Regions from separate parts of the Amycolatopsis melonis genome, predicted to be linked through region 1. Evidence: predicted binding sites of a transcription regulator. Region 1 holds the regulator's gene; the other holds the start of a gene.

The links. Region 1 encodes HspR, which represses chaperone genes until heat shock. Its sites were predicted from a motif close to ANNTTGAGTNNNNNNNACTCAANNT; they were not measured.
Region 2: lon (endopeptidase La) is a predicted target of HspR. The motif match lies at 9,267-9,291, and genes of this name have one in related genera.

The regions. Positions count from the first base shown of each region.
Region 1 is NZ_JBDZYD010000003.1:395,429-410,756, reverse strand. It holds gene ABJI51_RS09890 (YbhB/YbcL family Raf kinase inhibitor-like protein) at 1-24, opposite strand, end outside; gene ABJI51_RS09885 (DUF4097 family beta strand repeat-containing protein) at 200-970, shown strand; gene ABJI51_RS09880 (hypothetical protein) at 997-1,230, shown strand; gene ABJI51_RS09875 (alpha/beta hydrolase) at 1,297-2,736, shown strand; gene dnaK (molecular chaperone DnaK) at 3,391-5,262, shown strand; gene grpE (nucleotide exchange factor GrpE) at 5,259-5,966, shown strand; gene dnaJ (molecular chaperone DnaJ) at 6,002-7,174, shown strand; gene ABJI51_RS09855 (heat shock protein transcriptional repressor HspR) at 7,180-7,605, shown strand; gene ABJI51_RS09850 (DUF305 domain-containing protein) at 7,967-8,485, opposite strand; gene ABJI51_RS09845 (lytic polysaccharide monooxygenase) at 8,576-9,322, opposite strand; gene ABJI51_RS09840 (globin domain-containing protein) at 9,487-10,629, opposite strand; gene ABJI51_RS09835 (globin domain-containing protein) at 10,865-12,040, opposite strand; gene ABJI51_RS09830 (MarR family winged helix-turn-helix transcriptional regulator) at 12,342-12,818, shown strand; gene ABJI51_RS09825 (MFS transporter) at 12,915-14,102, shown strand; gene clpB (ATP-dependent chaperone ClpB) at 14,200-15,328, shown strand, end outside.
Region 2 is NZ_JBDZYD010000011.1:200,591-215,918, reverse strand. It holds gene htpX (zinc metalloprotease HtpX) at 1-566, shown strand, start outside; gene ABJI51_RS28820 (LLM class flavin-dependent oxidoreductase) at 619-1,644, shown strand; gene ABJI51_RS28815 (NtaA/DmoA family FMN-dependent monooxygenase) at 1,646-2,956, shown strand; gene rfbA (glucose-1-phosphate thymidylyltransferase RfbA) at 2,953-3,834, opposite strand; gene ABJI51_RS28805 (sialidase family protein) at 3,887-5,020, opposite strand; gene ABJI51_RS28800 (hypothetical protein) at 5,210-5,896, shown strand; gene ABJI51_RS28795 (YajQ family cyclic di-GMP-binding protein) at 5,998-6,489, opposite strand; tRNA gene ABJI51_RS28790 (tRNA-Tyr) at 6,619-6,701, shown strand; gene lon (endopeptidase La) at 6,850-9,252, opposite strand; partial or broken gene ABJI51_RS28780 (SAM-dependent methyltransferase) at 9,353-10,104, opposite strand; gene ABJI51_RS28775 (SAM-dependent methyltransferase) at 10,118-10,972, opposite strand; gene ABJI51_RS28770 (GNAT family N-acetyltransferase) at 11,022-11,960, opposite strand; gene ABJI51_RS28765 (putative bifunctional diguanylate cyclase/phosphodiesterase) at 12,198-14,852, shown strand; tRNA gene ABJI51_RS28760 (tRNA-Thr) at 14,933-15,005, shown strand; tRNA gene ABJI51_RS28755 (tRNA-Met) at 15,056-15,128, shown strand; gene rpmG (50S ribosomal protein L33) at 15,179-15,328, shown strand, end outside.

The DNA of each region.
Region 1 (15,328 bases):
GTACGGACCGGGTGCTTGCGGCATGGATCCTCCTGATCACGGAACTCCAGACGTGCGCCAGGTTAGGCCCCGAGCCCGCCCCGCGCGTCTCAGGGAGGGATCTCAGGGTCTTTCGGGGGGATACCCCCATGTACGGCGGGCTCACCCGGCCATAACGTTCTCGGCGCAGAGGGAAACGAGACTTGAGGGGACCACGACCATGGCGCGTCCGCTGCTGGCCCTGGGTGGCATCGTCCTGATCGGCGTCGGGCTGGCGACCGCGTTCGGCTGGGGCTGGGGATCGGACTACGAGAACACCAGCACCGTTGCGCAGACCATCCGCAGCGTGAAGCTCGCGGGCGACTCCGGCTCGGTCCGGATCCGCACCGGCTCGGGGCCGTCGACGGTGCACGAAAAGGTGAGCTACCACTGGCGGAGCAAGCCGGGTGACACCTTCTACCGCGTCGAGGGCGACCAGCTCGTGCTCGCCGACTGCGGAACCAACTGCTCGGTCGACTACGAGGTGGTCGTGCCCGCCGGCATTCCGGTCAGCGGCAAGCTCGAATCCGGGGGACTGGACGTCTCGGGGGTGTCGAGTGTGGACGTTCAGGCGAACTCCGGGCACGCCCGCGTCGAGGACGTCTCCGGCGCGGTGAAGCTGCGGCTGGACAGTGGCTCGATCGACCTGCGGAACGTCGGCGAAGTCCAGCTGCACAGCGACTCCGGCAGCATCAACGGGGACGGCGTGCGCGGGCCGGTCGAGGTGACCTCGTCCAGCGGCAGCGTCGACTTCACGCTGACGCAGGCGAACAACGTCAAGGTGAACGCCGACAGCGGCAGCATCGACGTCACCGTGCCGGGCGGGTCCTACCACGTCATCGGCACCAGCGACAGCGGGCACCGCGACATCGACGTCCCGAACGACGGTTCCGCACCGCACACGCTCGACCTCACGACCGACAGCGGCAGCGTCACGGTCCGCGCGGCCTGACTTTCCTTACTACGGGGGCATTTCCGATGGGCAAGATCGAACGGCGCGTGCTGGCTTCCGCGCTGCTGGGGGCGTTGGCGATGCTCGGCGTCGTGGGCTTCGCCCGGGTGGACGGGGGCGGGACGCCGGCGCTGGGGGTGCCGGCGTCCGCGGATTCCCACTATCGAGTGACTTCCTGGTCCGAGACCTCGACGAAAGTCGTTGTGCCGCAAGGAAACCCCGATTTCTCCCTCGTTTCCTGGACGACCCGCCGCTCCTGAACTGTCGGTGGTCGCTGTTAGGAATGGGGTACGCCGAAGGACGGCGTGCAAGGGGAGGAAAACGTCATGGGAATCCGCCAGGCAGCCGCGGTCGTCGCCGCGGTCGTGATCATGGCGGCGGTGCCAGCCGTGGCCGAAGCGTCGGGCCTGCCGTGGCGGGCGTGTGCCACGCGGCAGGAGCCGGCGGCCGAGTGCGCGACGGTGGAAGTCCCGATAGACCGCGCCCGGCCGTCCGCCGGGGTGGCGCGGCTCGCGCTGGCCCGGCTGCCCGCGCTCGATCCGGCCCACCGGATCGGTGCCCTGCTGGTGAATCCGGGCGGGCCGGGCGGCTCCGGCGTCGGGTTCGTGCAGTACGGCGGGCTCGCTTCGCCGGACCTGGCGCAGCTGCGGCAGCGGTTCGACATCGTCGGCTTCGACCCGCGCGGCGACTGGTACAGCACGCCGCGGATCACGTGTGACCCGGCGCTGTGGGATCCGGCGGTCGACCGGTTCCCCTCGACCCGGCGGGCGTTCGACGCGCTGGTGGCGCACAACCGGAAGGCGGGCGAAGACTGCCTGGCCAGGACCGGGCCGCTGCTGGCGAACGCGGACACGCAGAGCGCGGCCGAGGACATCGAAACGATCCGGGCCGCGCTCGGCGAGCAGAAGATCTCCTGGCTGGGCCTGTCGTACGGCACCGAGCTGGGTGCGGTGTACGCGTCGAAGCACCCCGGCCGGGTGCGGTCGATGGTGCTGGACGGCGCGGTCGACCACGCCCGCCCGCTGCGCCAGGCGATCCTCGAAGAGGCGGCGGCCACCGAGGACGCTTTGGGCCGGTTCGCGACCTGGTGCCGCGGCTCGGCCGGCTGTGCGCTGCACGGCCAGGACGTCCTCCGCTTCTACGACGACGTCGTGGCGCGGGCGGCACGCGGCACGGTGTGGTCGAGCGAGCTGGGCCGCCCGGCGACGGCCGACGAGGTCTCCGCGGGCGTCTACAACCACCTGTATCTCCGGGAGGAGTGGCCGGCGCTGGGCAGGGCACTGGCCGCGGCCGGCGGCGAGTTCCCGGACGCCAAGGGCCTGACCGAGCGGAACCAGTTCCGGTCGCCGATCTACGGGGCGTACCGCGCGATCGGCTGCCACGACTTCCCGTCGCCGTTCACCGGCCCGGCGGACATGGCCGTCATGGCCGGGCTGCTCCGCGTGGCCGCGCCGCACAGCTGGCGGTACTCGGAGTACTGGGACTTCACCAGCGGCTGCACGGGCTGGCCGGTCCCCGCGAAGAACCCACCCCAGCCCCACCCGGTGCACGGGACCCCGCCGCTCCTGGTGGTCGGCGGCGCGCACGACCCGGCAACACCGCTGGCGTGGGCCCGCGGACTGGCGGCGAGCATCGACGGAGCAGCACTGCTCACCCGCACGGACGACGGCCACACGGGCCTGTTCAACTCGGCGTGCGCCCGCGTGGCCGAGGTGGGCTATCTGGTGAGCGGCACCGTCCCGGCGCGTGGGGCGGTGTGCGGGTGAGGAGAGATCGGCCCGCGACGGCCGGTGGGTGGGTTCGGCAGGCGAGCCGAGGGGCCGATGGGCTCGACGGCCGGTGGGCGGTGCCTTCGGCCGGAGGCGGGCGGCGGCTCGGCCGGGGCGTGGAGGGGCGTCGGCGTGCGGCCCGGAGCTTGGCGAGGCTGGTCCGGGGCGTGCCGGGCGGTGCCTCGGCGGGAAGGGTTGGTCGGCCCGCCTGGAGGCGCAGGGCCGTCCGGAGCAGCAGTCCCGGAACCTTGGCGAGGCGGGCACTCGGCCGCGGGGGCCGGGCCAGTGCGCGGCGCGGCGGCCCGGCGGAGGCGGTGGCGTCCAGCGGCTACCCGGCGTTCGCTCAGCCGGGCCCCGGCGAGGCAGCCCGGCCCGCCCGGGTGAGGCGATTCACCCCACCGCGAGCCGCCGGAACCAGGCAAAAGCGCAGGTGAGCGGCGTCACAGCAGCTTCCGCGGCCCTCGCCCGCCGAACCTGGGAACAAGAACCCGGACCGGCTCGTTAGGCTGGGTACGAAGGTTGAGCGCAGTCGACTCAAGTCCAGCTTGACGAGGTGCGTGAAGGCCGGATAGAACTTGCCAGGGCCCCGCTCAAGGTGGGGACGAACGTGCAGGTCACGAACAGAGCAGGCTTACACAGGAGGAAAGCACCATGGCGCGAGCGGTCGGCATCGACCTCGGCACGACCAACTCGGTCGTCGCCGTCCTTGAGGGCGGCGAGCCGACGGTCATCGCCAACTCGGAAGGCTCCCGGACCACCCCCTCGATCGTCGCCTTCGCCAAGAACGGTGAAGTGCTGACCGGTCAGCCGGCGAAGAACCAGGCCGTGACGAACGTCGACCGGACGATCCGGTCCGTGAAGCGGCACATCGGCACCGACTGGAAGACCGAGATCGACGGCAAGGCCTACACCCCGCAGGAGATCAGCGCGCGCGTGCTGATGAAGCTGAAGCGGGACGCCGAGGCGTACCTGGGCGAGGAGATCACCGACGCGGTGATCACCGTCCCCGCCTACTTCGAGGACGCGCAGCGGCAGGCCACCAAGGAGGCCGGGCAGATCGCCGGCCTGAACGTGCTGCGCATCGTCAACGAGCCGACCGCCGCCGCCCTGGCGTACGGCCTCGACAAGGGCGAGAAGGAGCAGACCATCCTGGTCTTCGACCTCGGTGGTGGCACCTTCGACGTCTCGCTGCTGGAGATCGGCGAGGGCGTCGTCGAGGTCCGGGCCACCTCCGGTGACAACCACCTCGGTGGTGACGACTGGGACGAGCGCATCGTCAAGTGGCTGGTCGACAAGTTCAAGGCCGCCAACGGCATCGACCTGACCAAGGACAAGATGGCGCTGCAGCGCATCCGCGAGGCGGCGGAGAAGGCCAAGATCGAGCTGTCCAGCTCGAACTCGGCCAGCATCAACCTGCCGTACATCACCGTGGACGCGGACAAGAACCCGCTGTTCCTCGACGAGACGCTGTCGCGCGCCGAGTTCCAGAAGATCACCTCGGACCTGCTCGACCGGACCAAGGCGCCGTTCAACAACGTCATCCGGGACGCCGGCATCTCCGTCGGCGACATCGACCACGTCGTGCTCGTGGGTGGTTCCACCCGCATGCCCGCCGTCGCCGAGCTGGTCAAGGAGCTGACCGGCGGCCGCGAGCCGAACAAGGGCGTGAACCCGGACGAGGTCGTCGCGGTCGGCGCGGCCCTGCAGGCCGGTGTGCTCAAGGGTGAGGTCAAGGACGTCCTGCTGCTGGACGTGACCCCGCTGTCGCTGGGCATCGAGACCAAGGGTGGCGTGTTCACCAAGCTCATCGAGCGCAACACCACGATCCCGACCAAGCGCTCGGAGATCTTCTCCACCGCGGACGACAACCAGCCGTCGGTGCAGATCCAGGTGTTCCAGGGTGAGCGTGAGATCGCCGCGCACAACAAGAAGCTCGGCATGTTCGAGCTGACCGGTCTCCCGCCCGCCCCGCGTGGCGTGCCGCAGATCGAGGTCACCTTCGACATCGACGCCAACGGCATCGTGCACGTGACCGCGAAGGACCTGGGCACGAACAAGGAACAGTCGATGACCATCACCGGTGGCTCCGCGCTGCCGAAGGAGGACATCGAGCGGATGGTCAAGGACGCCGAGGCGCACGCCGAGGAGGACAAGAAGCGCCGCGAGGAGGCGGAGACCCGCAACCAGGCGGAGACGCTGGTCTACCAGACCGAGAAGTTCCTCAAGGACAACGACGACAAGCTGCCCGAGGAGCTCAAGGGCAAGGTCAAGTCGGCGATCGACGAGGCGAACGAGGCGCTGAAGGGCACCGACTCGACCAAGATCCGCGAGGCGATCGAGAAGCTGAACACCGCTTCGCAGGAGCTGGGCTCCGCCCTGTACGCCAACGCGAACGCCGGTGCGGCGGGCGCCGAAGGCGCCGCGGGTGCGGGTGCGGCCGGGGACGCCGGTGCGGCCGGTGGCCAGGCCAAGGCCGATGACGTGGTGGACGCCGAGATCGTCGAAGAGGACCCGAAGAAGTGACCCACAGCTACGACGAATCCGAGAACCAGGGCCGCGGCCCCGAGGAGCCGGTGGTCGTGCGGGATCGGCGTCGGGTGGACCCCCAGACCGGGCAGGTCCGCCCGCCCGGTCCGGCCCACGCCGCGCCGGAGCCGGAGGAGGCGCCCGTGGAGCACGCGGGCCCCTCGCTCGGCGACACGATCGTGGACGACTCGGTGTCGGTCGTCTCCGACGTGGAGAAGGAGCTGGCCGAGCGCACCGCCGACCTCCAGCGCCTGCAGGCGGAGTACGCCAACTACCGCAAGCGGGTCGAGCGCGACCGGGAGGCGGTCGTGCTCGGCGCCAAGGCGTCCGTGGTGAACGACCTGCTGCCGCTGCTCGACGACCTCGAGCGGGCCGAGCAGCACGGTGACCTCACCGGGGCGTTCAAGGCGGTCGGGGACAAGCTGATCAGCGGCCTGCAGCGGGCGGGTCTCGAGTCGTTCGGCGCCGAGGGTGAGCCCTTCGACCCGAGCGTGCACGAGGCCGTGCAGCACAACACCTCGCCGGACGTGGCGGGCCCGACGGTCACCGTGGTCATGCGCCGCGGCTACCGCTTCGGGGACCGCGTACTGCGGGCGGCGCTGGTCGGCGTGACCGACCACGAGCCCGCTGCGGCCCCGGTGGACCCGTCCGTCGGTGGCGAGCTGCCACTCGACGGCGGAGTCGATGAACACCAGCAGTAAGCACTGTCGGTTCAAGTGGGAGGAGGAGACGCCCGATGAGCGCACGGGAATGGATCGGTAAGGACTTCTACCGTGAGCTGGGCGTCTCCTCCGACGCCACCGCGGACGAGATCAAGAAGGCCTACCGGAAGCTGGCCAAGGAGAACCACCCGGACGCGAACGCCGGCAACGCGCAGGCGGAGCAGAAGTTCAAGGCGGTCTCCGAGGCCTACGGCGTGCTGTCGGACCCGGCCAAGCGCAAGGAGTACGACGAAGCGCGGCGGCTCTTCGGCAGCGGGGGCGGGTTCAACTTCCCCGGCGGCGGCACCGGCGGCTTCGACATGGGCGACATCTTCGGCCAGGCCGGCGCCGGTCAGGCCGGGGGCTTCGGCGGGCTCGGCGACATCCTCGGCGGGCTGTTCGGCCGCGGCCGGACGTCGGCGGGCGCGACGGCCAACCGGCCGCAGCGCGGCGCCGACGTCGAGACCGACGTCCGGATCGACTTCACCGAGGCGGTCAAGGGCGCGACCCTGCCGCTGCGGCTGTCGAGCCCGGCGACCTGCGGGACGTGCGGCGGCAACGGCGCGCGGCCGGGGACGTCGCCGCGGACCTGCCCGACCTGTTCCGGGTCGGGCCTGGTCAGCCGCAGCCAGGGGGCGTTCGCGTTCTCGGAGCCGTGCCGCGACTGCCGTGGCCGCGGGACGATCATCGACGACCCGTGCCCGGAGTGCGGCGGCGAAGGCGTCAGCACGCGGACCCGCACGCTGACCGTCCGGATCCCGCCTGGCGTCGACGACGACCAGCGCATCCGGCTGGCAGGCCAGGGCGAGCCGGGCCGGGGTGGCGCGCAGGCGGGCGACCTGTACGTCCGGGTGCACGTGGCCCCGCACGCGTTGTTCGGCCGCAAGCCGAAGTCGCTCGACCTGACGCTGACCGTGCCGGTGGACTTCACCGAGCTGGCGCTCGGCACGACGATCACGGTGCCGACGCTGGACGGCAAGGTCTCGCTCAAGGTGCCGCCGGGCACCGCGAGCGGACGGGTGCTGCGCGTGCGCGGCAAGGGCGTCACCAAGCGCGACGGTTCGCAGGGCGACCTGCTCGTCACGCTCCAGGCGGCGATTCCCGCCAAACTGGACGACAAGGCGCGCGAGGCACTGCAGGCGTATGCCGAGGCGATGGCCGGGCACGACCCCCGGCCCGAGATCACCGAGCTGCTGCAAGGTAGGTGAGTGTGATGTTCGGCGGGAAACCCCCGGAAGGCGACGAGGAAACCCCGGTGTTCGTCATCTCGGTGGCGGCCCAGCTCGCCGGGATGCACGCGCAGACCTTGCGGACCTACGACCGGCAGGGCCTGGTGTCCCCGGGCCGCACCCCCGGCGGCGGACGGCGCTACTCGATGCGGGACATCGCGTTGCTGCGCGAGGTCCAGCGACTGTCCCAAGAGGACGGTGTGAACCTGGCCGGGATCAAGCGCATCATCGAGCTGGAGAACCAGGTCGACGCGCTCCGTGCCCGGGTCGCCGAGCTGACCGAGGAACTGGCGGCGGCCTACGCGGCGGCCGAGCAGGCCGCGGCGGCGGCGCACGCGTCCTACCGCCGCGACCTCGTCCCGCTCAACCAGCAGACGGCGATGGTGGTCTGGCGCCCCAAGCGCCGCTGACCCCAGCAGCAGCCGAAGGCCTCCCCGGGTGACCGGGGAGGCCTTCGCCCATCGGAGGAGGTGGGGGACGCGAGCATCCGGCGGCGGCCGCCCGGTACCCGGCCGCCGAACCGGAGAACTCGCCGACCGGGCGCCGGACTGGCGCGCTTCGGGCTGGTGATCGCGAGGTCTGGCGGGCGGCCGGGCGGGTAGACCGGCCAGCCCCGAGCCGGTAACCGCGAGAGCCTGCCGGGCGGCAGACCGGCCGGACCGGCGAGCCCCAAGTGGGTGACCGCGAGGTCCCGCGAGCGGCCGGACGACAGACCGGAACGGCTCGGCCGCGAGCAACTCCTCCCGGCTGCTCGCGGCCCCGCGCCGCGGGTCACGTCTTGAAATTCAGCAGCTGCCGCACCTCGGCCGTCCGGGACTCGACTACCCGGCGGGCCAGGTCGCGGGCCTGGGCGTTGACTCCTCCGTTCGGGCCGTTCTCCGTGCGGGCCAGCTCGGCCGCTCCTTGCTGCTGGCCTGTCAGGACGTCCAGGAACCTGCGGGGGAACTCCGCGTCCGGGGCCGTCCTCAACGCCGCGACCGCGTCCGGAGACGCGCCGTGGCCAGCGTGACCTGCGTGGGCGTTCGTTGTCTCCGGCTGGTTCCAGGCCCGCAGCCAGCTCCTCATGTCGGCGGTCTCGGTCCGCTGGGTCACCTCGATCGCCGCCGCCAGTTTCTTCAGCTCGGCTTCCAGGTTGCGGTTCGCCGCCAGGTGGGCGATCTCGATGCCCTGCTCGTTCTGGGGGATCAGCATCTGCAGGAACATCACGTCGGCCGCGTTGTACTCCGGTGGGGGCGGGGGGGGGGGGGCTGCCCGGACCCCCCCCCCCAACCCCCCCCCCCCCCCACACACCCGGGCCGCCCCCGGGGCGGGGGGGGGGGGGGGGGGGGGGGGGCGGCGCCCCCCCCCCCCCCCCCCCCCCCCCCGCCGCCGGCCACCTTCTCACTGGCGCTGCCAGAGGGCCGGGGTGTTCGGGGGCTCCCAGCCCGCGATTGCCGTGTGGGCCTGGAGGCAGCGGTAGCTCGCGCCGCCGTACGTCACCACGTCGCCTGCCTGGTACGCCGTGCCAGGGGACCAGGTTCCGCTCGACGGCGGCGTGGACGTGGTCGTCGGGGGCCGGGTCGTCGTGGTGGGTGGCGGGGTGGTCGTCGTCGGTGGTGGGGTGCTTCCGCCGATCTGGAGGTCGACGCAGCTGTAGAACGCGTTGGCCGTGTCGGAAATGTTCCAGATCGCCAGCACCTTCACGCGGCCCGAATACCCGGCCAGGTTCACCGTGTGCGACACCGTCGGCGGCGGCTGCTGGTTGTTGCCGCTGAACGACGCCACCAGGTTGCCGCCGACGTAGTACTCGTAGTTCTTCGTCGCGTGCCGGGCGGTGAACACCCAGTTGAACGTCACCGTCGTGCCGACCGCCTTGGCAGGCCACGGCTTCGACTCGTCGGACAGCTGCGAGAACTGGGCGTTGCCGCCGTCGCAGCTGCGCAGCCCTTTCGGGCCCTCGACGCTCTGGGGTTCGTACACAATGCTGCCGCAGTCGGGGACCTTGCCCGCCGCGCAGTTGGCCTGCCTGCTCGGCGGGTCGGACACGTAACCGTGGGCACTCGCGGTGCCGGCGGGGAGGACGACGACCAGCACCGGCGCCAGCAGGACACCGGCCGCGGCCGCGAAGAGCTTCCTGTTCCAGGTCATTTCGGCTCCTCGAAGGGGAACAGCGTCGTTCCGGGAGGGGAGGACGAACGAGCACAAGATGTGGTCTAGACCATAAGGCGATTCCGGCACAACGGTCAACGAACTACCGCCATTCGGCGGTTTCACTGCGCCGCCCGGCCCAGTGCGATGGTCGGGACGGCCGGTCAGTCCAGCGTGAACGGGTCGTAGGAGATCCGCTCCAGGTCGATCCCGCTCGCCAGCAGCTTCGCGATGGTCGCCTGGATCATCGACGGCGACCCGGACACCAGCACGTCGTGGTTCTCCCACGACCCGCGCTGGGTCACCGCGTGCGCGAGCGTTCCGCGGTCGCCGCCCGCGAGCGCGCCCTCCTCGGTGACCGGGGTGACCGTCAGCCACCGGCACGTCGCGGCCATCCGCCGCAGGTCGTGCAGCGCGTACAGGTCCTCCGGTCTTCGGCCACCGAAGAACAGGTGCACCGGCGGGTTGCGCTTCCAGCGGGACAGGTCGTCGAGAATGGCCAGCAGCGGCGTGATCCCGGTGCCGCCGCCGATCATCAGCAGCCGGTTCGTGGTGGCGGGCCGCACGGTCAGCACGCCCATCGGCGGCCCGAGCCGCCAGACGTCACCGGGCTTGGTGTGGCTGACGATGCTCCCGCTGACCCAGCCGCCGGGCACCGCGCGCACGTGGAACGTCAGCAGGCCGTCGCCGCGGGGTGCGTTCGCCGGGGACAGGTACCGCCAGAACCGGGGCCGCTGCGGCACTTCCACGCTGACGTACGCGCCGGCGCGGTACGGCAGGAGACCCTCGGTGCGCACCTTCACCAGCGCGACGTCGCGGGTGAGCCTGCGGTGTTCCAGCACGGTCGCCGCCCACGTCGCCGGCCCGGCCTCCGCCTGGGCGGCCTCGCGCATGGTCTTGGCGATGAGCCCGTACGCCGCGGTCCACGCCGACGCCACCTCGGGTGTCCACTTCTCCTTGAGGAACCGTTTGAGCGCCGCGATCAGCGCGACGCCGACGGCGTCGTAGTGGCGGGCGACGACGCCGAACTTGCGGTGGTCGCGGCCCAGCTGCGCGAGGAAGGTGGCCAGCTCGTCGGGCCGGTCCACCATCTGCACGACGTACACGATCGCGCGCAGCAGCCTGCTCCGCTGGGCCGCCATGGTGACCGGGAACAGGTCGCGGCAGTCGGGGGCGACGACGAACAATGCGCCGTAGAAGTACTGCGCCAGTTCATCGGCTTTCGGCTCGATCGCCGCAAAGCTTTCACGAATCAACCGTGCCAGCTCGCGACCTTCCACGGCGGAAACGGGAAGCGGATCGGGCATGGCTGAGATCTTCACGAATTCAGCTCTCATCGGGAACGGTGATCTCCAGTCGTGCAAAAGTTTTTTGCGCCGCCCACGCGGCGTCGCTGTCGCGATGCCGCCCCCGAGGGTTCCCGACTGTAGGCGCATTCCCGTGCAGATGCGCGTGATTCCGCGCGTTCCGCTCGATCGGAGCAATTTCACCACGCGCCGTCAACCCGATCTGGCGGTGCGTGAAAATGATCAGGAAACGCGATTAATCGATGGTGAACGGGTCGTACTGGATCTGGTCCAGTGCGCTGCCCGCGACCAGCATCCGCGACACCGTCGCGCGGATCATCGCCGGCGAGCCCGACACGAGAATGTCGTGGCCGGGCCAGGCCCCGTACCGCGTGACCGCTTCGGCCAGCGTGCCCTGCTCGAAGCCCGGGACGTCGCCGCCGCGCTCGACCACGGGCGTGATCGTCAGCCACGGGTTCACCGCCGCGAGCGCGCGCAGCGCGTCGAGGTCGTAGAGGTCCTCGCGGGTCGGCCCGCCGTAGAACAGGTGCGTCTTCGGGTTCTCGCCCCACAGCGCGAGGTGGTCGAGGATCGCGCTCAGCGGCGCGATGCCCGTGCCGCCGGCGACCATCAGCACGCCGCGCGAGGTCTCCCGGTCGACCGTCATCCGGCCCAGCGGCGGGCCGAGCCGCCAGACGTCGCCGGGCTGGGTGTGGCTGACGATGGCGCGGGACACCCACCCGCCGTCGACCGCGCGGACGTGGAACTCCATGCCGCCGTCCTCGCGGGGCGCGTTCGCCGGCGAGAGGTAGCGCCACAGCCGCGGCCGCTGCGGGACTTCGACGCTGATGTACTGGCCGGGCAGGTACGGCACCGGCTGGTCGGGCAGCAGCCGGACGAGGGCGAGGTCCCAGGTCAGCCGCCGGTGCTCGACCACGGTCGCCTGCCACGACGGCGGGTTCTGGTCGGCCGCGGCCGCGTCCTGCATGGCCCGCGCGACGATGGTGAACGCCTCGGCCCATGCCCGCTCGACCTCGGGCGTCCACTCCGGGCCGAGGTGGTTCTTCAGTGACGCCAGCAGCGCGGTGCCGACCGCTTCGTAGTGCCGGGGCACCACGCCGAACTTGCGGTGGTCGCGCCCGAGCTGGCGCAGGAACGGAGCGAGGTCGTCCGGCCGGTCGACCATCTGCACGATGTGCACCAGCGCGCGCACCAGCCTGCCGCGCTGGATCTCCATGTTGATCGGGAAGAAGTCGCGCGTGGTCGGGGCGAGGGTGAACAGCATCCCGTAGAAGAACTGCGAGATGTCCGCGATGTACGGCTCCGACTTGGCCCAGCTGTCCCGGATGAGCCGGACCATCGCGACGACGGCCGCGGGGGTTTCGCGCGGGGCCGAGGATCGGGGGAGCGGGCTGACCGAGTCGGCTGTCATGGGTACGGGGTCACGGGTCGGGGACGGTTGGCCGGTGGCACCCGATCATGCCCCGCCGGTCCGGGCGCGGGGACGGCGGTTCCGCACACAGCCGCCTCCTGGGTCCATCGCCACTGCATCCACCTCGTCACTCGAACGCGCCGCGCGCGCGGCTCGTCCGCAGGGTAACCGGCGGACAGCCTATTGCCCGCATTGTTGCTCCGACCGGGTGTATTACGCGTGGGGGACCTCACCGGCCCGATGGTTGCCCTCGGCAAGCGTCCGGCAATAAACTTGTATGGCACAACTAAGGGAGGTTCGGATGGGCTCCGACGACACCGACGACGTCCGGGTCGAGCTCATGCGTGAGCTGAAGACCGCTTCCCAGCTGCAGCACGCCTGGATCATGCAAGCGTGGCAGAGCGAGCCGGGGCTGCACCCGGCGGCCGCCATGCTGCTGTCGGACCTGGCCAAGCACGGCGAGGCCCGGCCGTCCGAGCTGGCGAAACGCCGGTTCGTCGACCTGTCGGTGGTGAGCAGGCAGATCGCCCAGCTCGCCGCCGCCGGGCTGGTCGACCGCCGTCCGGCACCCGAGGACGGCCGGGCGTCCCTGGTGAGCGTGTCGGAGAAGGGCCGTTCCGAGTTGGCCCGCTGGCGCGCCAACTACCTCGCGTTCATGGAAGAGGCGCTCGGCGACTGGGACGACCAGCGCGTCACCGACCTCATCGAGCGGCTCGCCGAGATGAACGCCGCCCTCCGCCGCGCACTCGGCAGCGACGCCTGTCTCGCCGGGAAGTAACCGGGACGAGGTCACACCCGCAGTGTTCTTCTGCCTGCCGGATTGTGTCCGATCGGTCCTGACTTCCCGCCTGCCGTCAGGGTTAACGTCGGCGGGATGACGCGGAGCCGGATCGCGCTGCTGTGCGCGCTGGGGATCGACAACTTCGGCTCGGGTCTGTTCCTCCCGCTGGCGCTGGTCTACGTGACGGAAGTGGTCGGCGTGCCGCTGGCGGTGGCGGGCACCGCCGTCACCTTCGGTACCGTCGCCGGCCTCGCCGTGCCGCCGCTGGCCGGACGGCTCGTCGACAGCGTGGGACCGCGCGCGGTGGTGATCGGCGCCCAGCTGCTGCAGGCCGTCGGGGTCAGCGCCTACCTCGTCGCCGACGGCGCGGGCCCGGTCGTCGCCGCGGCGATCCTGCTCGCCGCCGGGCAGCAGCTCTTCTACAGCTGCCTGTTCACGCTCATCGCGGACGTCGCGGGCGACGTCCCCAAGGACCGGCCGTTCGCCGAGGCGGGCATGGTGCGGGCGGGCTGCTTCGGGCTCGGCGGGCTCGCCGGGGGTGCGCTGCTGGCCTCGCTCGGTGCCGCCGGCTACCGGATCGCGCTCGTCCTGGACGCCGTGACGTTCTTCGCGGCCGCGGTGATCCTGGGCCTGTTCGTCCACCTGGCCCGGCCGCGCCACCGGCACGGCGAGGGGTCCGCCCGGGTGCTGCGTGACCGGCCGTACCTGACGCTGATCCTGTTCAGCGGGCTGTTCGGGCTTTCACTGGACTTCTTCCTGATCGGCCTGCCGGTGTTCGTGCTCGACCGGCTGCACGGGCCGGAGTGGCTGCCGGGGGTGATCGTCGCCCTGCTGACCGTGCTGACCGCCGTCGGCGGCACCTTCGCGCTGCGGCTGACCGCGCGGCTGACCCGGATCGCCGCGATGCGGGCAGGCTCGGCGTTGTTCGCCGCGTGGTGCCTGGTCAGCGCCGGCGTGCTGCTGGTGCCCGATGACTGGCGCGTGGTCTACCTGCTGGTGTCGACGCTGGTGTTCGCCGCGGGCGACCTCGTCTTCGGGCCGCGGTCGGGCGCGCTGGCGGAGGCCGCGGCACCTCCGGTCGCCCGCGGTCGTTATCTGGCCGCGTACCAGTACGCGTTCACCGTGGCGCAGGTGCTCGCGCCCGCCGTGGTGGCCTTGTTCGCGGTCGCCGACTGGTTACCCTGGGTGGTGGTCGGGACGTGTGCGTGTCTCGCCGTGGCCGGGCTCGGCCCGCTCGGCTCGCGGCTGCCGGCGAGCGCCGTCGCCCCCGGTCGAAGTTGAGCGGAACAGACTCAAGTTTTCGTGCGTTAGAGGAAGTGACGGGTCGCGGACACGCCCGTCACCTGGACTTTCTGTAGTACCGAGCATGAGGTGAGGGATGGACGCTTTCAACCCGACCACGAAGACCCAGCAGGCGATCTCGTCGGCGGCGCAGGCGGCCACGATGGCGGGCAACCCGCACGTGTCGGCCGCCCACCTGCTGGGCGCCCTGCTGGCGCAGGGTGAGGGGCTCACCGCGCCGCTGCTGACCGCGGTCGGGGCCGACCCGGAGGTGGTGCACAAGGAGCTGGAGCCGCTCATCGCGGCCCTGCCGTCGGCGACCGGCGCGACCGTGTCGAGCCCGCAGTTCGACACCTTCGCCGTCAAGTCGCTCACGCGCGCGCAGAAGCTCGCCACCGAGCTGGGGGACGAGTACGTCTCGACCGAGCACCTGCTCGTCGGGCTCGCCACCGAAGGCGGGCAGGTCGCCGACCTGCTCAAGCGGCACGGCGCGACCCCGGACGCGCTGCAGGAGGCGTTCGCCAAGGTCCGCGGCTCCGCGCGGATCACCAGCCCCGACCCGGAGAGCACGTTCAAGGCGCTCGAGAAGTACGGCGTCGACCTCACCGCGCGCGCCCGCAACGGCGACCTCGACCCGGTCATCGGCCGGGACACCGAGATCCGCCGCGTTGTGCAGGTGCTGTCGCGGCGCACCAAGAACAACCCGGTCCTGATCGGCGAGCCGGGCGTCGGCAAGACGGCCATCGTCGAAGGACTGGCCCAGCGCATCGTCGCCGGCGACGTGCCGGAGTCGCTGCGCGGCAAGCGTGTCGTCGCCCTCGACCTCGGGTCGATGGTGGCCGGCGCGAAGTACCGCGGCGAGTTCGAGGAGCGGCTGAAGGCCGTGCTCAAGGAAATCACCGACTCCGCGGGCGAGGTCATCACCTTCATCGACGAGCTGCACACGATCGTCGGCGCGGGCGCCACCGGCGAGGGCGGCGCGATGGACGCGGGCAACATGATCAAGCCGATGCTCGCCCGCGGCGAGCTGCGGATGGTCGGCGCGACCACGCTCGACGAGTACCGCCAGCACATCGAGAAGGACGCCGCACTGGAGCGGCGCTTCCAGCAGGTGCTCGTCGGCGAGCCGTCGCCGGAGGACACGATCGCGATCCTGCGCGGGCTGAAGGAGCGCTACGAGGTCCACCACGGTGTCCGGATCACCGACGCCGCGCTGGTCGCCGCCG
Region 2 (15,328 bases), on a different contig from region 1:
TCGCGCCCAACGCGTTCGCGACCGGCCGCAGCCCGCGGCACGCCGCCGTGTGCTGCACCACCGGCATCCTCGACCTGCTCGACGAGCGCGAGCTGCGGGCGGTGCTCGGCCACGAGCTGTCCCACGTCTACAACCGCGACATCCTGATCTCGTGCGTCGCCGGCGCGCTGGCCAGCGTGATCAGCGTGCTCGCGAACATCGCGCTGTTCTTCGGCGGCAACAACCGCGACGGGAACCCGCTGGTCAGCCTGCTGCTGGTCTTCGTCGGCCCGATCGCCGCGGCGGTCATCCGGATGGGTGTGAGCCGGTCGCGGGAGTACCAGGCCGACGCGTCCGGCGCGGAACTGACCGGCGACCCGCTGGGCCTGGCCTCGGCGCTGCGGAAGCTGGAGGCCGGGACGCGGGCCCGGCCGCTGGTCGCGGAGCCGCAGCTGGTGTCGCAGTCGCACCTGATGATCGCCAACCCGTTCCGGCCCGGCGAGGGACTGAGCAGGCTGTTCTCGACCCACCCGCCGATCGCCGACCGCATCCGGCGGCTCGAGGAAATGGCCCGCCGCCCGTTCTGATCCCAGCTGATGGGAGCGGGAATCCGGGCTCCGCCCGCGGAGTTGGCCAGGCATGGTTTCCGCACAGCTGCACCTGGGCGTCGCCATCGACGGGGCCGGGGCACACCCGGCCGCTTGGCGTGTTTCCGCGGTCGAGCCCGCCGCCCTGTTCACCGCCGGCCACTACCTGAAGCACGCGAAGCTCGCCGAAGCCGCTTCGCTCGACTTCGTCACCCTCGACGACTCCCTGGCGCTGCAGCCCGGCGGCGAGGACGTCGTCCGCGGCCGCCTCGACGCGCTGCTCACCCTGTCCGCCATCGCGCCGCTGACCAGCCGGATCGGCCTGGTCCCGACCGTCACCACCACGCACACCGAGCCTTTCCACGTCTCGACGTCGGTCGCGACGCTGGACTACGCGAGCCGCGGCCGGGCCGGCGTCCTCGCGGTGCCGTCCCTGACCGACGCCGAAGCCGCGCACTTCGGCCGCCGCCCGGCCCCGTCACCGGAAGACGCCGCGGCCGAGAACGCCGAAGTCCTCGACGTGATCGCGCGGCTGTGGGACAGCTGGGAGGACGACGCGATCATCCGCGACGCCGCGACCGGCCGGTTCATCGACCGCGACAAGCTGCACTACGTCGACTTCCAAGGCCGTTTCTTCAGCGTCAAGGGCCCGTCGATCACGCCGCGCCCACCGCAGGGCCACCCCGTGACCTTCGCGTACGAGGGGCCCGCCGACGTCCTCCTGACCGGCGAGCGCGTCCCGGGCGCGAAGGCCGTCGAGCCGATCACGGTCCTGCTCGCGCCGACCGACGAAGCCGCGGCCGAACGCCGGCGCGTCCTCGACGACCTGCACCCGTGGCAGCCGGAAGGCCGGTTCTTCGCCGGTACCCCGGCCCGGCTCGCCGAAGAACTGCAGGGCGGCGACGTCGACGGCTACCTGATCCGGCCCGCCGTCCTGCCCGACGACCTCGCGCTGTTCACCGCCGAGGTCGTCCCCGCCCTGCAGGCCGCAGGCGCGTTCCGGATCGGCTACGCGGGCACCACGCTGCGCGAGCACCTCGGCCTCGGCGTGGCCGTCAACCAGTACCAGGGGGCCTGAGATGACCAAGCAGATCAAGCTCGCCGCGCACTTCCCCGGCGTCAACAACACGACCGTGTGGAGCGACCCGGCGTCGGGCAGCCAGATCGACTTCGCGTCCTTCGAGCACCTGGCGCGGACCGCCGAGCGCGGCAAGTTCGACTTCCTCTTCCTCGCCGAAGGCCTGCGGCTGCGCGAGCACGCGGGCAAGATCCTCGACTCCGACGTCGTCGGGCGGCCCAACACGACCACCGTGCTCGCCGCGCTGTCCGCCGTCACCACGCACCTCGGGCTGGCCGGGACGCTGTCGTCGACGTTCAACGAGCCCTACGAGGTGGCCCGGCAGGTCGCCACCATCGACCACCTGTCCGGCGGGCGCGCCGCGTGGAACGTCGTGACGTCGCCGGACGCGTTCACCGGCCAGAACTTCCGGCGCGGCGGCTTCCTCAAGCGCGAGGACCGCTACGCCCGCGCCGAGGAGTTCCTGGCCACCGTGCGCGAGCTGTGGGACAGCTGGCAGCCCGGAACCCTGGTCGGGGACAAGGAAAACGGCGTCTTCGCGCGCGACCCCGGCAAGTTCGCCCACCGGGGACCGCAGTTCGACATCCACGGGCGGTTCACGCTGCCGCGGACCCCGCAGGGGCAGCCGGTCGTCATCCAGGCAGGCGACTCCGACGAGGGCCGCGAGTTCGCCGCGAAGGCCGCCGACGTCATCTTCAGCAGGCACGGCACCCTCGAAGACGGCCAGGCGTTCTTCCACGACGTCAAGCGCCGCCTGGCCGCGTACGGCCGCGAGCCCGGCGACCTGCTGATCATGCCCGCGGCGACGTTCGTCCTCGGCGACACCGACGCCGAAGCCGAGGAACGCGCCCGCGAGATCCGGCTCCAGCAGGTCCGCCCGGCCACCGCGATCCAGTTCCTCGAGCAGGTCTGGAGCCGCGACCTGTCCGGCTACGACGTCGACGGGCCGCTGCCGGAGGTCGACCCCGACCCGGACGCCGAGCCGCTGACCTGGGGCCGCGTCCGGCACGAGAAGGACCTGCTGGAAACGGCGCGGCGGTGGCGGGCCATCGCGGAGGAGAAGAAGCTCTCGATCCGCGAGCTGGTGATCGAGGTCACCGCGCGCCAGCAGTTCGTCGGGACGCCGTCGACCGTGGCCGCGGCGATCGACGACTACGTCCAGTCCGACGCGGCCGACGGATTCGTCCTCGTCCCGCACCTGACCCCGACCGGGCTCGACGAGTTCGTCGAGAAGGTCGTCCCGCACCTGCAGGAACGCGGGGTGTTCCGCACCGAGTACGCCGGGCCGACGCTGCGCGAGCAGCTGTTCTAGACCGAAGCTCCCGCCGCTACGGCGACTGCCTTGACGTAGTCGCCGTAGCCGGACTTCGCCAGCTTCTCGCCCAGCGCGTAGCACTCGTCGGCGTCGATGAAGCCCATGCGCAGCGCGATCTCCTCCAGGCACGCGATGCGGACGCCGGTGCGGTGCTCCAGCACCTGGACGAACTGGCCGGCTTCCAGCAGCGAGTCGTGCGTGCCGGTGTCGAGCCAGGCGAAGCCGCGGCTCAGCTCGACCAGCGTGGCGCGGTCCTGCCGCAGGTAGGTGAGGTTTACGTCGGTGATCTCCAGCTCACCGCGCGCCGACGGAGTCAGCGAGCGGGCGATGTCGACGACCTGGTTGTCGTAGAAGTACAGCCCGGTGATCGCCTTGTTGGAGCGCGGCTTGGCGGGCTTCTCCTCGATGGTGATCAGCCTGCCGTTCTCGTCGACTTCGCCGACGCCGTAGCGCTCCGGGTCCTTGACCGGGTAGCCGAACAGGACGCAGCCGTCGAGGTCGGCGACGGCCTGCCGCAGGCGGCCGGAGAAGCCCTGGCCGTAGAAGATGTTGTCGCCGAGCACGAGCGCCACGTCGTCGTCGCCGATGAAGTCCGCGCCGATGACGAACGCCTCGGCCAGCCCGTTCGGGCTGGGCTGCTCGGCGTAGGAGAACGAGACGCCGAACTGGTCGCCGTTGCCCAGCAGCTTGCGGAACATCGGCAGGTCGGCGGGGGTGGAGATGACGAGGATCTCGCGGATCCCGGCCAGCATCAGCACCGAGATCGGGTAGTAGACCATCGGCTTGTCGTAGACGGGCAGCAGTTGCTTCGACACCGCCTGGGTGATCGGGTGCAGGCGCGTCCCGCTGCCTCCGGCCAGCACGATGCCCTTCATGGACTGCCTCCCTTTCCCCGTGACTGGACCACTCCAGCCTACGGGGACGCGGTCAGAAGGCGGGTCCCTTGCCGAAGTAGGCCTTGCAGCCGAGGTTGTACTCGGTGGCGATCTCCAGCACGTTCTTCCCGCCGTCGACCGGCAGCAGCGTCGAGGAGTAGTTGGGGCAGAAGTTGTTGTGGATGCCGGTGATGTGCACGGGAGCAGGCAGCTCGTACCAGTGGCCGCTGCCGAAGTTGTCGTTCGCCAGCAGCACCTGGCCGTTCTTCGGCTGCGGCTCGCCCTTGGCGTTGGTGTAGATCTGCCCGACCATGACGATCCGCACACCGTTCGGGCCGCCGGGGAACAGCGTGATCGTCTGGGCGTGCTGGAAGTAGTTGCCGCTGGCGGTGGTGACCCGGGTGCCCGGATCGCCGGGATCGCCCCAGTTCGCGCCGTCGGCGGAGATCTTGAAGTAGGGGTCGCAGTAGCGGTCGCGGAAGTTGCAGATCTCGTAGGCGAAGTAGTACCGGCCGTCGGGCAGCCGCCGGATGATCGGCATGCCGGGCCGGACCCGGTCCGGCGGGATCGCCATGGTGAGCTGTTTGGTGCCCCACGTCACGCCGTCGGTCGAGGCGACCCGGTTGAGCACCTGCGCGTACTTCGGCGCCTGCGTCTCGTCGGCGTAGTGCAGCCAGAGCGTGCCACCGGCGTCGACGGTGAACTCGGGCTCCCAGATGCCGTCGATGTTGTGCGACCGCGCGGCCTCGGACAGGAACGACCACGCGCGGCCGCCGTCCTTGCTGGCCCAGACGCGGATGCCGACGCGCCGCTGCGGCCCGGCGTCCTGCCGGTAGGACGCGGCCCACAGCAGCGTCCCGGCGCGCAGCTTCCCGACCCGCTGGGGGAGTTCGTAGACGGTGCCGCAGCACATGCCGAAGCGGCCGTCGGCGTCGTGGATCTCGCCGATCTTGTGGAACGACTCGCCCTCGTCGGTGCTCTCCAGCACCGGCGTGAACTTCCCGCCGGCGTCTTCGCTGGTCAGCGTGGCGATGATGCGGCCGCGGCCGATGACGGAGTGTTCGAGGCGGATCAGCCGCGCGTACGAGCCGTAGCCCGGGATGAGCTGCTTGCGTTCGGCGGCCTGCGCCGGCGTGAGTGTGGCGCCGATCACGGTGAGTGACAGCACCAAGGCGAGCAAGCGCATCGTGACCCTCTCCACGCGGTGACCGCGCGATTACAACACGCAGGTGGGCGAGTTCCGGGGGAGTCACGCGGCCCATTACCGCGTTCGAGGGGTTTGATATGCCCCAACGGGTGACGGCGAAGGTAACGCTTTGGCGGAGCGTGTCGAAAAGCTCACGAGAGGGACCGGCGGCGGTCCCGAGGGGGAACGATGAAACTCCGGCTGTCCTGCCTGCTGCTCCTGGCGGCGGTGCTGGCCTCGGCGTGCGCGCCCGCCGCCACCGGCTTCGGCGAGATCGTGGGAGCCGCGGGTTCCCGGCCTGCGCCCACATCGGCACCGCCGTCGACGTCGGCCGCGCCACCGGCACCCCGCGAAGTCCCGGCGGAGACACACACGGGCAAGGGCGACGGCCAGTTCTCCACGGCATGGCCCGCGGACCAGCCGGCATTCCTGACGTTCGAGTGCCCGAAGTGCTCGTCCAACGTGTTCGTGGAGACCGACGGCGCGGACGGACTCCTGGTGAACGCGATCGGCAGGTACAAGGGCACATCGTGGTTCAACGTGTCCCCGTTCGACCAGCCGGCGACGGAGATCACGGTCCGCGCGAACGCCGCCTGGACGGCAACGATCACCGACTTCCGCAGCGTCCCCGAGCTGACCGCGGGTGCGCCGAAGTCCGGCAAGGGCGACGCGGTGTTCCGGGTGGCGAAGGGCGTCACGAAGGCGGCGTTCACGGCGAAGGGCCGCGGCCACGTGGCGGTGTGGGTGACGACGGAGTCGAGCATCGACCTGCTGGTGAACGAGATCGGCGACCAGCAGCGAACGCTGGAACTGCGCGAGCAGGCCTTCCTGCGCATCGAGGACTGGGACGGCAGCTGGACGATCACGCCGTCCTGACCGCGGGGTGACCGGACGTCATGAACGAGTCGTTCATGACGTCCGGCGACCGGAAAGAGTCGTTCATGTCGCGGGGGCGGAGGCCCCGGGCGACGTGCGGCTCAGCGGTAGTTGGTGAACTGCAGCGCGATCTCGAAGTCCTTGCCCTTCAGCAGGGCGATGACCTCCTGCAGCTGGTCCTTCTTCTTGCCCGACACCCGCAGCTGGTCGCCCTGGATCTGGGCCTGGACGCCCTTCGGGCCCTCGTCGCGGATGAACTTGGCGATCTGCTTCGCCTTGTCCGAGGCGATGCCCTGGAGGATCTTGCCGCTGATCTTGTAGATCTTGCCCGACAGCGCGGGCTCGCCTGCTTCGAAGGCCTTCAGGGAGATGCTGCGCTTGATCAGCTTCTCCTTGAACACCTCGACCGCGGCCAGCGCACGCTCCTCCGTCTCGGACTCGATCGTGATCGCCTCCTCGCCGGCCCAGCTGATCGTCGTGCCGGTGCCGCGGAAGTCGAACCGCGTGCCGAGCTCCTTGCTTGCCTGGTTGAGCGCGTTGTCCACCTCCTGGCGGTCGACCTTGCTCACGACGTCGAAAGAGGGATCCGCCACGTGTCCTCACACCTCGTACTCGCTTGTCAGGGGCACCCAGCCTAGCCCCCACCGGCGGATGGGTATCCCGGTTGACCCCCGCTCGAGACCCTTGGGTAAGCTTTCCCCCGGCCGGAGCGAACCGGCCTGGGCGGGTTACCCGAGTGGCCAAAGGGGACTGGCTGTAAACCAGTTGGCTTACGCCTACGGGGGTTCGAATCCCTCACCCGCCACGTCGATTCGTGAGAGAGCCATGTCTGCGGAAAGCGCAGACATGGCTCTCTCCGTTGTGTCTTGTGGGGGCCGAGCCCCCACACCCCCGCCGGGGGCAAGCCCCCGGACCCCCGGCCGGTCACCTTGGGTGGTGAGGCACCGGTTCCGTTATGCGGCTTGGGGAACCGGGGTCGAGGCGGGGGTCAGGGCCAGGTCGAGGACCTCGCGGACGTTCGCCACCGCGTGGACGTCCAGCTCGGCCAGCACCTCCGCCGGGACGTCGTCGAGGTCCGGCTCGTTGCGCTGGGGGATGATCACTGTCTTCATGCCTGCCCGGTGGGCTGCCAGCAGCTTCTGCTTCACTCCGCCGATCGGCAGCACCCGGCCCGTCAGGGACACCTCGCCCGTCATGGCCACGTCCGCGCGGACCACGCGGCCCGACAGCAGCGACGCCAGCGCCGTCGTCATCGTGATGCCCGCCGACGGGCCGTCCTTCGGGACCGCGCCCGCCGGGACGTGGACGTGGATGCCTCGCTCGCGCAGGTCGCCCACCGGCAGCTCCAGCTCCGCTCCGTGAGACCGCAAGTACGACAACGCGATCTGGACCGACTCCTTCATCACGTCGCCGAGCTGGCCGGTCAGCTGGAGGCCGGATGCGCCGGACTCCTTGTCCGCCAGCGACGCCTCGATGTACAGGACGTCGCCGCCCGCGCCCGTCACCGCCAGGCCCGTTGCCACGCCCGGGGTTGCCGTGCGCTGTGTCGACGCCGGGAGCGACGACTCCGGGATGTGCCGCGGGCGGCCCAGGTAGGTCTCCAGGTCGGCGGCGTCGACCGAAACCGGCAGCGAAACCTCGTCCAGTGCCACCTTGGTCGCGATCTTCCGCAGCACCTTCGCGATCGTCCGGTTCGCGTCGCGCACGCCCGCCTCGCGGGTGTACTCGGCCGCGATCCGGCTGAACGCCGCGTCCGTCAGGACGACGTCCGCAGCGCCGAGGCCGGCGCGCTCCAGCTCGCGGGGGAGCAGGTGGTCGCGGGCGATGGTCACCTTCTCGTGCTCGGTGTAGCCGTCCAGCGTCACCAGCTCCATGCGGTCCAGCAGCGGGCCGGGGATGGTCTCCAGCGCGTTGGCCGTCGCCAGGAACACGACGTCGGACAGGTCCAGCTCGACCTCGAGGTAGTGGTCGCGGAACGTGTGGTTCTGCTCCGGGTCCAGCACTTCGAGCAGCGCCGCCGTCGGGTCGCCGCGGTAGTCCGCGCCGACCTTGTCGATCTCGTCGAGCAGCACCACCGGGTTCATCGAGCCGGCTTCCTTGATGGCGCGGACGATCCGGCCGGGCAGCGCGCCGACGTACGTGCGGCGGTGACCGCGGATCTCCGCCTCGTCACGGATGCCGCCCAGCGCGACCCGGACGAACTTGCGGCCCATGGCCTTCGCGACCGACTCGCCCAGCGACGTCTTGCCGACCCCGGGAGGACCGGCGAGCGCGAGCACCGCGCCCGAACGCCGTCCGCCGACCGGGCCGAGACCCGATTCGGCACGGCGCTTGCGCACGGCCAGGTACTCGATGATGCGTTCCTTCACGTCGTCGAGGCCGGCGTGGTCGGCGTCCAAAATGGCCCGTGCGGCCGCGATGTCGTAGACGTCCTCGGTGCGCTCGTTCCAGGGCAGCTCCAGGACGGTGTCCAGCCACGTGCGGATCCAGCCGCCTTCGGGGGACTGCTCGGACGTGCGGTCGAGTTTGTCCACTTCGGCCAGTGCGGCCTTCTTGACGTGCTCGGGCAGGTCGGCGGCTTCGACGCGGGCGCGGTAGTCGTCGTCCTGCGCGGTGCCGTCGAGTTCGCCCAGCTCCTTGCGGATCGCTTCGAGCTGGCGGCGCAGCAGGAACTCCTTCTGCTGCTTTTCCATGCCTTCGGCGACGTCCTTGCGGATCGTGTCGGTGACCTCCAGCTCGGCGAGGTGCTCCTTGCTCCACTCCAGCGCCTTCTCCAGGCGCGCACTGACGTCCAAAGTGGACAGAAGCTGGAGCTTCTGCGCGGTGTCGAGGTACGGCGCGTTGCCGGACAGGTCGGCGATCGCGGACGGCTCTTCGACCTGCTGGACGGCGTCGATCAGCTGCCAGCCGCCGCGCTGCTGCAGGATCGAGATGACCACGGCCTTGTACTCGGCCGCGAGCTTGGCGGTGCGGTCGTCGGTGGTCTCGGGGGCGTCCTCGGCGTGCACCCAGCGGGCGGCGCCGGGACCGTCGGCGATCCGGCCGACGAGCGCGCGGGCCGTGCCGCGCAGCAGGACGGCGGCCTTGCCGCCGGGGACGCGGCCGATGCGCTCGACCGTGGCGACGGTGCCGAACTCGGCGTATTCGCCGTGGACGCGCGGGACGATGAGGACTTCGGCCTTGGCGGCCGCGGAGGACCGGATGCCGGGGAAGGACGCCTGGCTCGGCGTCCTGGCCTGGGCGGACTCCACCGCTGCCCGCGTCTCGGTGTCGGTCAGGTCGAGCGGGACGACCATGCCCGGCAGCACGACGTCGTCATCGAGCGGGAGCACGGGCAGGAGGCGGGTGTCGGACATGTGCACTCCTCGTGTAGTTGAGTCTGCCTAGCTCAACTCTCCAATGGGCATGTTTGTTTCCCGGAGTGCGTTCGCCAACAGCGATCAGGAAAAGCACAGGTCAGCGGCCTGGGTGACGCGCGACGGCGCACCAGACGAAGGGACGCGTCTCGGCGTCGATCTCCGTCGGCGGCGACGCGGGACGCCAGTCCGGCAGCGACGTCATCCCGGGCGGCAGCAGCGGCCAGCCGCCGAACCAGGGCAGCAGCTCCTCGGCCGAGCGCAGCCACGCGGGGTTCGAGGTGTCCTGGTAGGCCTCGATGAACCGGCGGACCTCCGCCGCGCGGTCCGGCGGGGCGTCGTCGCGGCACGTGCCGTGTGTCAGCGCCGGCCAGCTGCCCGGGGCGAGCTTCGACCGGTAGGCCGCCATCAGCCCGTCCGGGTCGTCGGACGGCCCGATGAAGTGCATGACCGTGATCATCAGCAGGCACACCGGCCGCGACCAGTCGATCAGCGCCGTCGTCACGGGGTCGGCGAAGATCCCGGCGGGACGGCGGATGTCCTTCTCCGCCAGGCCCGCCCAGCCCGACGCGCCCTCGCCTTCGGGCAGCCGGTCGCGGACGATCTCGTGCACGTTCCCCGCCGTCGGCACGCCGGAGCCGAGGTCGACGAACTGCCGGCGTCCATCGCCGCCGAGACGACCCGGTTCATGAACGCCCGGTTCTGCCGCGAGATGGGCCGGATCAGCGGCCACAGTTTCTCGACGCGGCGGCCGAACTCGCGGTCGACCGCCCAGTGGTGGTTCCCGCCGAGGTACCAGTCGTAGACACGCGCCGCGGACGGCTTCTCCGTGTCGACCCCGGCGGGAGCGATCGAGCGGCTTCGCTCACGCGCCCGGCTTCTCCGCGATGCCGCACCACGCGAACGGCCGCGCCTCCGCCTCCAGGGCGTTGAGCTTCCGGTCCGGCCGCCAGTCCGGCAGGTGCACGATGCCCGGCTCCAGCAGGTTCCAGCCGCCGAACAGCGGCTCGATCTCCTCGCGGCTGCGCAGCCACACCGGGTTGCTGGTCTTGCGGTACTGCTCGACGAACCAGCGCAGCCCTTCGAGTGCTTCGCCGGTCCCGTCGCCCTCGCTCATCTGCGAGATCGCCAGCCAGCTGCCCGGCGCGAGTGCGTTCCGGTACGTCTCGAGCAGGCCCTCCGGGTCGTCGTCCGGCCCGACGAAGTGCAGCACCGCCATCATCATCAGGCAGACCGGCTGCGAGAAGTCGATGAGCCGCCGGGTCTCCTCGGCGCGCAGCACGGCCTTCGGGTCGCGCATGTCGGCCTGGACGATGCCCGCCCAGTCGGTCGCCGCCTCCTCTTCGAGGATCAGCGTCGCGTGCGCGACGGCGACCGGCTCGTAGTCGACGTACACGACCTTCGCGTCGTGCTCGTCGGGCAGCTCGGCCTCGACGACCTCGTGCACGTTCCCGGCCGTCGGGACGCCGGAGCCGAGGTCGATGAACTGCCGGATGCCCGCCCGCAGCGCCGCGCGCACCGCGCGGTTCATGAACTCGCGGTTCTGCTTCGACCCCGGGCGCACCAGCGGCCACTGCTGCTCCATGCGCCTGCCGAACTCGCGGTCCACGGCCCAGTTCTGGGTACCGCCCAGGTACCAGTCGTAGATCCGGGCCGCGGACGGCTTTTCGACGTCCACACCCTCGGGTGCTCTCGGCGCGGAATCCCGTTGATCGGCCACTTCCGGCTCCCCTCGCTGCTCGCGCGGGTCAGCCTATGCCGCCGGAGGTTCAGCGAACAGCCGGGCGGCGCTGCCAGTACGTCCACAGCGGGCGGTAGCCCTGGGCGTACCAGAACGGCGTCGACAGCGGGTTGGCCGCCGCGTGGTGCAGCAGGACGACGTCGGCGCCCTCCTCGTCCAGCACGTGGTGCGCGTGGGTGGCCAGCGCGGTGCCGACACCGGACGAGCGCGCGGCCTCCGCGACGGCCAGCGACGACAGGTAGCCGACGCGGGCCGCGGCGACGCGGCCGCTGATCCAGCCGGTCTCGCCCGGGTGCTGGACGCTGACCATGCCGAGCGGGCGGCCGTACAGCTCCGCGATCCACAGCGGCGGCTCCGGCCGCTTCAGCTGCTCGGCGAGGTCCTTGGCCAGGATCTCCTCGACGCCGTCGCGCCAGTTGACCGTGCCGTACTGGGCGTCGTAGGAGTGCAGCTCCATGCCGAGCGCCACCGCGGTTTCGAGGTCGCCGGGCTCGGCGCGGCGGATCTTGACGCCGGGGGTCCCGAGCGGGGTCGCCGGCACCATCCGCTGGGCGGGGCGGACCGCGATCACCCGCAGCGGCGCGAAGCCGTGGTGCAGCATTTCGCGGGCGCCGGCGGCGTCGCGGCTCGCGCGCGGCACGATCGCCGCGGTCTCGGTGTCGCCGCGCTCGGCGACCGCGCGCAGATGTTCATCCCATCGAGTGAGGAGGGCGTCCAGGGCGGCCGCCGGCTGCGGGCCCGCGAGCTGGAGGTCGAGCCGGTGCTCGGTCAGCGCGCGCCACGGCGCGTTGGGGGCGTCGCGGTCGACCTGGACGCGCGAGGCCAGCCCGGAAGCGGCGGAGTCACCCGTCGCCACCTCCAGGACCACGGCGTTTTCGGCCGCTTCGAACGGGGTCGAGCCGGGGAGGAGGGGATCCACCGCCGCGAGCCGCGCCGCGTGCTCGGTGGCAATCACATCGCTGTGCATGCGCCCATTGAAGCGCGACCCGAGCGAGCTTGGGCGGGGAACTGCTAGGACTGGGGAAACCCGACGTTTCACCCTTTGGTCCACGCAGGTCAGCGCGTTCTAGGCATTGTTAACCCTGGGGTGATCTCCTACTGTCTCGAAAGGGACACGGGTACGCCCTACGGGGTACGGTATGGCCCTTGTCCACACCCGAAGTCACGGATCATTGCCGGTGGACAAGCCGGGAGGGAAGGTCGGATGCCGGACACCAACGCCCACGGCGACGCCGTCGCGCAGGCGCAGCCCGGGCCGGGAGCCGCTTCCGGGACACCACCGCAGCCCGCCGCCTCGGCCGAAGCCCGCACCGACGAACGCCGGTTCCGCGCGTACACCTTCGCCGTGCTGAGCCTCGGGCTCGTCGCCGCCTTCGCCGTCGGCTCGTGGCTGCCGTTCCACTGGGACAGCAAGCTGCTGTGGATCGGCCCGGTGCTCGCGATCGCGTTCCTGCTCGCCGAGCAGCTCGGCATCAACGTCGACGTCCGCAGCGGCATCTCGTGGACCATCTCCTTCACCGAGATCCCGCTCGTCATCGGGTTCTTCATCGCGCCGTTCGAGGTCGTGCTGGCCGCGCACCTGGTCGCCGGCATCGGCACGCTGCTCGCGCGGAAGGTCGCCGGCCGCGTCCTCTACAACGCGGGTGCGTTCCTGCTGGAGATCACCGGCGCCTTCGCGGTCGCCGGCCTGGTCAAGTACGCCGTCGGCGCCGGGGTCGGCGAGAAGATCCCGTGGGTCGCGGCGCTGGCCGGGACGCTCACCGCGCCGCTGGTGAGCACGCTGCTCGCGCTCGCCGCGGTCCGCGTGCTGCGGCGCCGCATGCGGGTCAGCACCGCCGTCCGGCTCACCGCGCGGATCCTGGTCGTCGGCTTCGTCAACGCCTCCGTCGGCCTGTCCGGCTACCTCGTCATCTCGAACACGCCCAAGGCGTGGCCGCTGGTGCTCGCCGTCTTCCTCGGCCTCACCGCGCTGTACTGGGCCTACTCCGACCTGCTGCGCGAGCAGCGGGACATGGAGGCGCTCTCCGACGTCAGCCTGATGGTGGCGCGCTCGGGCCAGCAGGCCGCGGCCCGCCCGGCCAGCCGCGCCGACGAGCTCGTCGGCGGCGTCGACGTCCGCGAATGGGCCACCATCGCCGAGCGCATCAAGGACCAGCTCGCCGCGGGCCGCGTCGTGCTCCGGCTGCGGCTGGAGGCGAAGGACACCATGCGGGTCGTCGTCGCGGGCGACGACCTGCCGCCCGCCGACCCGGCCGCCGACGACCCGCTGCTGCGGCTGCCCGGCGCGCACGTCCGGCACTTCCGGATCACCGAGGCCAACCCCGACGTCCGCGCGGCGCTGCTCGACCGCGGCGCGCAGGAGGCGCTGGTCGTCCCGCTGCGCAGCGCGAACCAGCTGCTCGGCGTCGTCGAGGCGCACGACCGGCTGTCCCGGTGGCGTGGCTTCGGCAAGTACGACGTCCAGCTGCTCGGCACGATGGCCAGCCACCTCGCGACGTCGCTGGACAACCGGCGGCTGCTGGCGACCCTGCGGCACGACGCCTACCACGACCCGCTCACCGGGCACCTCAACCGGCCGGGCTTCCGGCAGGTGGCCAAGGAGCCGCTGCGGGACTTCGCCAACGCCGTGGTGCTGCGGATCGACCTCGACGTGTTCTCGACCGTCAGCGACGCGCTGGGCTACGCCTGGGCCGACCGGATGGTGATCGCCGCCGGCCGCCGCATCCGCGACGCGCTCGGCCCCGACGTCCCGCTCGCCCGGCTCGAAGGCGCGTCGTTCGCGGCGCTGCTCGTCGGCTGCCCGCCGGAGGACGCGCACGCCGCGGCCGAACGGCTGCGCCGCGAGCTGTCCGCGCCGTACCCGGTGGACCGCCTTTCGGTCGAGGCCAACGCGATGATCGGCTACGCGACGACGTCCGCGGAGGAACCGGGCGACGTCGTCGACATCGAAGGCCTGCTGCAGCGCGCCGACGTCGCGGTCCGCGCGACCAAGGGCGGCGAAGAGGTCCGCGGGTACGTGCCGAGCATGGGCCAGATCTTCCTGCGGCGCTTCCAGATGGTCACGCAGTTCCGGCAGTCGCTGGAGGACGGCCAGGTCAGCGTCCACTACCAGCCGAAGATCACCCTGCCGAACCGGCAGGTGCAGGGCGTCGAGGCGCTGGTGCGCTGGGTGCACCCGGAGTTCGGCAGGCTCGGCCCGGACGAGTTCGTCCCGGCCATCGAGGCGGCGGGCCTGATCGGCGTCCTGACGTCGTTCGTGCTCGGCGAGGCACTGAAGCGCTGCCGCAAGTGGCTCGACGAGGGCCTGCGGATCTCGGTGGCGGTCAACCTGTCGGTGCGCAACCTCGCCGACGAGAACTTCCCGGACAAGGTCGCCCGCGAGCTGGACCGCTTCGGCGTCCCGCCCGAGCTGCTGACGTTCGAGCTGACCGAGTCCGGTGTGATGTCGGATCCGCAGAAGGCGCTGCCGATCCTGCGCGAGCTCCACTCGCTGGGCATCGTGCTGGCGGTCGACGACTTCGGCACGGGCTATTCGTCGCTGGCGTACCTGCGGCAGCTGCCGGTCGACCAGGTGAAGATCGACAAGAGCTTCGTCCTCGGCATGGGCACCGACCTCGGCGACCTCGCGGTGGTCCGGTCGATCGTCGAGCTGGGCCACTCGCTCGGGCTGACGGTGGTGGCGGAGGGCGTCGAGGAGGACGTGGCCCGCGACCAGCTCGAGGCGATGGGGTGTGACGTCGCCCAGGGCTACCTGATCTCCCGGCCGCTGCCGGAGGACCGCCTGGAGGCGTGGCTGCAGGCCCGCACGGCACGCTCGCCGGGGCGGCACTCGGAGACCGTCCTGACCCTGCTGACCTGAGGTTTTGCCGTTAAGGGACCCCGGTTGCACGGCCGGGTGAAGGCCCTTGCTAATCTTTCAAAGTCCTCGCGAGAGGCCAGGCCCCTTTAGCTCAGTCGGCAGAGCGTCTCCATGGTAAGGAGAAGGTCTACGGTTCGATTCCGTAAAGGGGCTCTCGACCTCAGCCGCGTCACGCCTGCGTGTCGCGGCTTGGGTCATGTAAGGGCGGTGTAGCTCAGTTGGCAGAGCAAGCGGCTCATAATCGCTGTGTCGCCGGTTCAAGTCCGGCCACCGCTACGCGGTAACGACGGGGCCGGCCCCCGGGACCTGAGAGAGAAGGAAACGCTGTGGCTTCCACCGACGTGCGACCGAAGATCACGCTGGCGTGCGAAGAGTGCAAGCACCGCAACTACATCACCAAGAAGAACCGGCGCAACAACCCGGATCGCCTGGAGATGAAGAAGTTCTGCCCGAACTGCGGTACGCACCGGACGCAC